Variovorax paradoxus: one gene and its partner. The protein of the gene in region 1 purifies or fractionates together with the protein of each later gene. This does not show direct contact. Links are inferred from orthologs where the notes say so. Each region holds a gene or a part of one and is shown on either strand. Other genes may lie near its edges.

Evidence for each region.
Region 2: the proteins of QFZ42_RS00635 (region 1) and QFZ42_RS25890 purify together in Escherichia coli (affinity purification with mass spectrometry, with the first as the bait; 2 studies listed by BioGRID). This does not show direct contact. The link is inferred for Variovorax paradoxus from one-to-one orthologs.

What each region holds. Positions count from the first base shown.
Region 1 is NZ_JAUSXG010000001.1:129,215-132,369, forward strand. Bases 314-3,155 are described here. They hold QFZ42_RS00635 (DsbC family protein), read right to left. Parts: upstream 2,175-3,155; coding sequence 1,452-2,174; downstream 314-1,451. Other genes in these bases: QFZ42_RS00630 (M61 family metallopeptidase), read right to left, coding at 314-1,452; QFZ42_RS00640 (FAD-dependent monooxygenase), read right to left, coding at 2,195-3,155. In the rest of the region: more of QFZ42_RS00630, read right to left, coding at 1-313. UniProt on the Escherichia coli protein: Acts as a disulfide isomerase, interacting with incorrectly folded proteins to correct non-native disulfide bonds.
Region 2 is NZ_JAUSXG010000001.1:5,454,115-5,457,318, forward strand. Bases 59-2,949 are described here. They hold QFZ42_RS25890 (FKBP-type peptidyl-prolyl cis-trans isomerase), read right to left. Parts: upstream 1,797-2,949; coding sequence 1,320-1,796; downstream 59-1,319. Other genes in these bases: QFZ42_RS25885 (CYTH and CHAD domain-containing protein), read left to right, coding at 59-1,279; QFZ42_RS25895 (LysR family transcriptional regulator), read right to left, coding at 1,825-2,763; QFZ42_RS25900 (DoxX family protein), read left to right, coding at 2,849-2,949. In the rest of the region: more of QFZ42_RS25885, read left to right, coding at 1-58; more of QFZ42_RS25900, read left to right, coding at 2,950-3,204. UniProt on the Escherichia coli protein: Folding helper with both chaperone and peptidyl-prolyl cis-trans isomerase (PPIase) activities. Chaperone activity prevents aggregation of unfolded or partially folded proteins and promotes their correct folding.

The DNA of each region.
Region 1 (3,155 bases):
GCGCAGCAAGTCCGCGAGCGGCAACTCGTCGGTGGAATGCACCCACTGCGCAATTTCCGCCGCATAGGAGCGTCCGCCCACGGCCTCGAGCGCGGTGGCCATGTCGGCCTCGCTGATCGGGCCGCCTCGGCTCTGCACCCACAGGTGGCGCATCACGTCGTCGAGCGTGCCCTTGCCTTCGCGCCGCAGCGTGAGGTCGAAGCACAGTGCCACCAGCGCGCCCTTGGTGTAGTAGCTCACGGTGCTGTTGGGCGTTTGTTCGTCCTGCCGGTAGTACTTGACCCAGGCGTCGAAGCTCGCATCGGCGACCGGCTGCACGAGGCGGCCCGGCGTTTGCAGCACCTGGTTGATGGTCTTGTTGAGCAGGCGCAGGTAGCCCGCGTCGTCGATGCGGCCGGCGCGGCGCAGCAGCAGGTCGTCGTAGTAGCTGGTGAAGCCTTCGAAGAACCAGAGCAGTTGCGTGTAGTTTTCGCGGCTGTAGTCGTACTGCGCGAATTCCGCCGGGCGCATGCGCTTGACGTTCCAGGTGTGGAAGTACTCGTGGCTGATGAGGCCCATCAGCGTGGTGTAGCCCTCTGGCTGCTTCTTGGCGCCGCGCTGCGGCAGGTCGCGCCGGTTGCAGATCAGTGCGGTGGAGTGCCGGTGCTCGAGCCCGCCGTAGCCGTCGTCCACCGCATTGAGCATGAACACGTAGCGGTCGATGGGCAGCTTCGGCCCGCCGCGCTTGCCTGCCTTGTCGCCGTGCCAGAAGCGGATTTCGGCTTCGCAGATGGCCTGCGTGTCGGCGATCAGGCGCTCGCCGTCGAACGAGGCCGCGGCGCCCGCGATGACGAAGCGGTGCGGCACGCCGCAGGCTTCGAACTCCGCGCTCCAGAAGGCGCCCATCTCGACCGGGCTGTCGGCCAGCTCGTCGTAGCCGGCGGCCAGGTAACTGCCGAAGCCCTGCTTGTCGGTCTTCGAAGGCACCAGGGCGGTGGCACACGACCACCGCATATCGTCAGATGAAGAAGCGGGTGCGACGATGTCCAGCGCATGCGGCGCATCGGTCTGGCCTTCGACCCGAAGGCAGAGGCTCGTGCCGTTGAAGAAGCCGCGTTCGGCGTCGAGCCAGGCGGTGCGCACCGAGTTGTCGTAGGCGCAGACCTGATAGTGCAGCACCAGCGGCTGGCCCGGCACGCAGTCGATTTGCCAGCTGCACTTATCGAGCTGCGTCAGCACGGGCTTGCGGCGCCCTTGCGTGGCGCGCAGGCCCTGCAGGTTCTTGGCGAACTCGCGCACCAGGTAGCTGCCCGGAATCCACACCGGCAGCGAAACGCGTTGCTGCGCGGCAGGTGCTTCGATGGTCAAGGTGACGGCGAACAGGTGCGCATGCAGGTCCGCGCATTCGATGCGATAGCGCACCGCTGCGGCCGGCTGCGCCACGGCGCGCCGCGAAACGGCTGGCGCGGCCATCAGTTGGTGGAAGCGGTGAGTTGCTTCTCGACCTGCTCCGCCGGAATGGCGCCCGGCGCGCGGGTGCCGTCGCTGAAGATCAGCGTGGGCGTGCCCGTGATGTTGTACTTGCGGCCGAATTCCACGTTGCGCTGCAGGGCGGTCACGTCGCAGCTGCTTGCCGCGGCGCCGGGTTTGACGCTGGTTTCCATCCAGTCGCCCCAGGCCTTGCCCTTGTCCTTGCTGCACCAGATGTCGCGCGACTTGGTTGCCGAGTCGGGGCCGAGCACCGGGTAGAGGAACAGGTAGACGGTGACGTTGTCGATCGTCTTCATGTCTTTCTCGAAGCGCTTGCAGTAGCCGCAGTTCGGGTCTTCGAACACCGCGAGCTTGCGCTTGCCGGTGCCGCGTACGATCTTGATCGCGTCTTTCACGGGCAGCTTGTCGAACGAGACCTGGCTGAGCTTCTCGATGCGCTCCTCGGTCAGGTTCTTGCGCGCATTCACGTCGATGAGGTTGCCCTGCAGCAGGTAGTTGCCCTGCTCGTCGGTGTAGTAGATCTGGAACCCGTTCACGCGCACTTCATAAAGGCCCGACAGCGGCGACTTGGTGACTTCGTCGATGGCCGGGAACTGCGGAATGCGCGCCGGAAGGTTCTTGCGGATCTCGGCTTCGCCGGCAAGGGCCGTGACGGCCGCACCCAGCGTGCAGGCGGCGAAAAGAAGGTGGCGTGCGAGTTTCATTGGAAGTCCGGTCGATGGATTCATGCCTTCAAGCCCATCGCCTGGTTGGCGATCCAATGCTTGAGGAGGCGCGTGCGGTCGAAGCCGCGCATGCCCCAGTTGCGCAGCGCGGGCAGGGGCCCCGCACTGTGCGAGAAAAGTTGCTGCAGGCCGTCGGTGGCCAGGCTCATCTGCAGCACGTCGGCGCGGCGAGCACGCTCGTAGCGGCGCAGCAGGCGCGCGTCGCCCACGCTGCGCCAGTAGTCGCGGTGCTTGATCACGTCGGCCAGCATGGCGGCATCGGCCAAGCCGAGGTTGAGGCCCTGGCCCGCGAGCGGATGCACCGTGTGGGCGGCATCGCCGGCCAGCGCCCAGGACTGCGACGAAGGCGCGGACGGGCCCTGCGCCGGGGTGGGCATGGCGCCGGTCCAGCGGTCGGCAATGGCGCGCGCGAGCGGCCAGGCGGCGCGCTCGCTCGTGAGTTGCAGGGGCCCGAGCGCGCCGTGGCTGGCCTCGCTCGCGGCGGCATTGAATTCTTCGGCGCTCTGCGCCAGCAGCGCGGGCGCGCGAAGCTGATCGACCGACCACACCAGCGCGAGCGAACGGCCGTGCGCGCCGCCCATCGGCAGCAGCGCCAGTACCTCGCCCTTGTCGTTGAACCATTGGCGCGCAACGCCGTCATGCGACTGGGCGGCCTCGAGCCGCGCCGCAATCGCATGCTGCGGATAGCGGGTCACCGCGTAGCTCACGCCCAGCGCATCGCGCGTGGTGCTGGCCTTGCCCTCGCACACCACGGTGAGCGGGGCGGGCACGGGCTCGGCCACGATCTCGACCTGGGGCTGGAAGCGGACCGCGTCGGCCAGCCGCTGCTCCAGCGCGGGCACGTCGACGATCCAGGCCAGCGCATCGACCTTCTGGCGCACGGCGTTGAATTGCACGCGGCCGCCCTCGTCGCCGTTCACGAGCATTTCGCGCACCGGCGTGGCATGGGCCGCGTCCGGC
Region 2 (3,204 bases), 5.3 Mb from region 1 along the record:
GCCGGTTGGCGAGCGGCTCGCCAAGGTGCTGGCCGAAAGCGGTGCGCCGCTGGTCGAGCGCCAGTCCACCGACATTGTTCGGCTGACGCGCGACGTGCGCACCACGGGGGCTGGCGCCGCGGTGGTGGAGCTGGCGCTCGACCTCGGCAAGGTCGTCGCCCATGCGGGCACGCCCGAGCAGCGCGAATCGCCGGTGTGCGAACTGGAGCTCGAGCTCAAGCGCGGCGATGTGCAGGGCCTCGTTGCGCTGGCGCGCCGCTGGTCGCAGCAGCACGGCCTTTGGTTCAGCACGGTCTCCAAGGCGGAACGCGGCGCGCGCCTGCTGGCAAAGCTCGACGTCGTGCCGGCCATCAAGGCCGAGCCGCCCCGGTTCGCCGATGAAAAGGACAACACGCTCGACGGCCGTGCCATCCAGCAGGCCGTGGTTGCGTCCTGTCTCGCCCAGATGCTGCCCAACGCCAGCGAAATCGCGGCTGGCAGCATCGACGAAGAACAGATCCATCAGCTGCGCATCTGCATCCGCCGGCTGCGCACCGCATTGCGCGAACTCGCGGGGCTCGATGCGAGCGGGAGCCTTTTTGCTGCTGCCGAATGGGAGCCGCCGCTGGTCGAAGCCTTTCGCGCTCTCGGTGCACTGCGCGATCGCGAGCAGATCGTGAAGCTCGCGCAGCCGCAATTGCGCGGCGCGGGGGCACCGGCGTTCGATCCGCTCGCGGGCGATCAAGCAGCGGCTGGTGCGCCGTCACCGAGCGACATCGTGCGTGCGCCGGCATTTCAATCGGCGCTGGTTTCGCTCATCGGCTTCACCGCCTCGGTGCACGCAGAAGCGGCGCGGCAGGAACAGTCACTACCGCTGAATTCCGACGACGCCCGCCGCTTCTTGCGCAAACGGCTGCAGCACCTGCATCAACAGGTCGTCCGCGACGGCGAGCGCTTCGAGTCCCTGCCTACGGAAGACCAGCATCGCACCCGCAAGCGGCTCAAGCGCCTGCGCTATCTGGCCGAGTTCGTGGCGCCGCTGTTCGCCGATGCGGACGACGAAAAGAAAACATCAACTGCCGAGCGCTACCTGAACCGGCTGCGCCCGGCGCAGGACGCCCTGGGCGAGTTCAACGACGAAGCCGTGGCGATGGCCATCTACCGCGAAGCCGCTGCGCACGATGCGCGTGCATGGTTCGCCGTCGGCTGGTTCAGCGCGCGCCATGCGGCCGGCGCGAAGGCGTGCCGCAAGGCGCTGGACAAGATCGAGAAGGCGCCGCGGTTCTGGGCAAAGAAGTAGGCAGCGGGCCTGCCTGAAAATCGATCGATCGGAGCTTCGATCAGTGGTGGTGCCCGTGCGCCCCATGCACGTGCTTATGCTCGATCTCCACCGGCAACGCCGCGCGCACGTCCGTCACCTGAAGGCTGAAGCGCAGCGCCTTGCCCGCCCACGGATGGTTGCCGTCGAGCAGCACCACCGGGCCTTTGATCTTCGTTACGGTGAAGACGTGCTCGGTGCCATCGTCGAGCCGCCCCTGCAACTGGCCGCCCACCTTAACGCCCGGTGGGAACTCCGCCTTGGGAATGGTGCGCACCAGCGCCTCGTCGCGCAGGCCGAAGGCGTCTTCAGGCGCGAGGTTCAGCGTGGTCTGGTAGCCCTTTTCCTTGCCATCGAGCGCTTCCTCGATCTTGGGCAGCGTGTTCTCGTACCCGCCATGCAGATAGGCCATCGGCTCGGGGCTGGCTTCGATGAGCTTGCCCTGGGTGTCGGCGACTTTGTACTTGAGGGTGACGACGGTGTCTTTTTCGATTTTCATGCGGGCATTTTCTGTGGAAATCGACCGGTCAGCGCGATGGGGCCTGCGCCACCCGCAGCATCTCCGGCAGCGCCTCCACCGCGCTCAGCTTCTCCATCACCATTCCAACGAAAGCCGACACCGCCAGCGGCAGGTGCTTCCGGCTCGGATACAGCACGCTCAGCCCCTGTCCCGTGCGCTGGTACTCCGGCAGCACCGGAACCAGCCGGCCGGCTTCCAGGTCGGGCCTCGCCATGGTAGGCGGCAGCAGCGCGACGCCTAGGCCGGCGACGGCGGCCCTGCGCAGCGCCTGTGCGGTGTTGCCGCTGAAGCGGCCCGCGGCCTGCACTTCTTCCTCGGCGCCCCCCGGTCCGACCAAGCGCCATATCGTGCGGCCGCTCGGATGGGGCGAGGTGACGCAGTCATGGTTCGCCAGGTCCCGCAGCGTGGCGGGCGCGCCGCGCGCGGCGATGTACGCGGGACTGGCCACCATGCCGTCGGTCCGGGCGTTCATGAGCTTGCGGGCGACGTAGCCTGAGTCCGGCAGCGCGCCGCCGCGGAAAGCGATGTCGATCTGCTCGGCGATCAGGTCGGACGTGGCGTCGCTGAGCACGAAGTCGACGCGCACGAGCGGATGCGCGGCCAGAAAGTCGGACACCCACTCCATCGGGAAGAAGTCGAAGAAATCGGCGGTCGCCGCCACGCGGATCAAGCCGCTGGGTTCACGGCTGCCGGTGATCAGCTCCTGCCCGGCCTCGACCAGCCCGTCGACGGCGCCCGCGCAGCGCTCATGAAAAGCCTGGCCCGCGCTGGTGAGGGTGAGCTTGCGGGTGGAGCGCTGCATCAGCCGCGTGCCCAGTTGCGCTTCGAGCTGCTGGATGCGCCGGCTCACGGTGTTGGGCGGCAAACCGAGCCGCCGCGCGGCCCCGGCAAAGCTGCCGTGGCGCACCACCTGCACAAACATGGCGATGTCGTTGAGGTCGAGCATGGCGGCAATTCCTTCTGCTGGTGGACGAGTGCAACCCGATTCTGCCGTCTAGTCGATCAATGGGCGCCGCCCTAACCTTCGAGCCATGACTTCCTCATCTTCTTTTTTCTCCTCTTCGCCCTCCCTTTCCACCACCCAGCGCCGCATTGTCTGGGGCATTCGGATCCTTCTGGCGCTGGCCTTCAGCGCGGCGGGCGCCGCCAAGCTGGCCGGCGTGCCGCAGATGGTCCAAGTGTTCGATGCAATCGGCTTTGGGCAATGGTTCCGCTATGTGACGGGCGTGGTCGAAGTCGGCGGTGCGGTGCTGCTGCTGGTGCCGGCCACCGGCTTTCTTGGCGGCCTGCTGCTGACCGCGACCATGGTCTGCGCCGTGGCCACGCACGTGGTGCTGATTGGCGGCAGCCCCGCGCCGGCCGTCGTGCTCGCGCTGCTCTCGGCCTT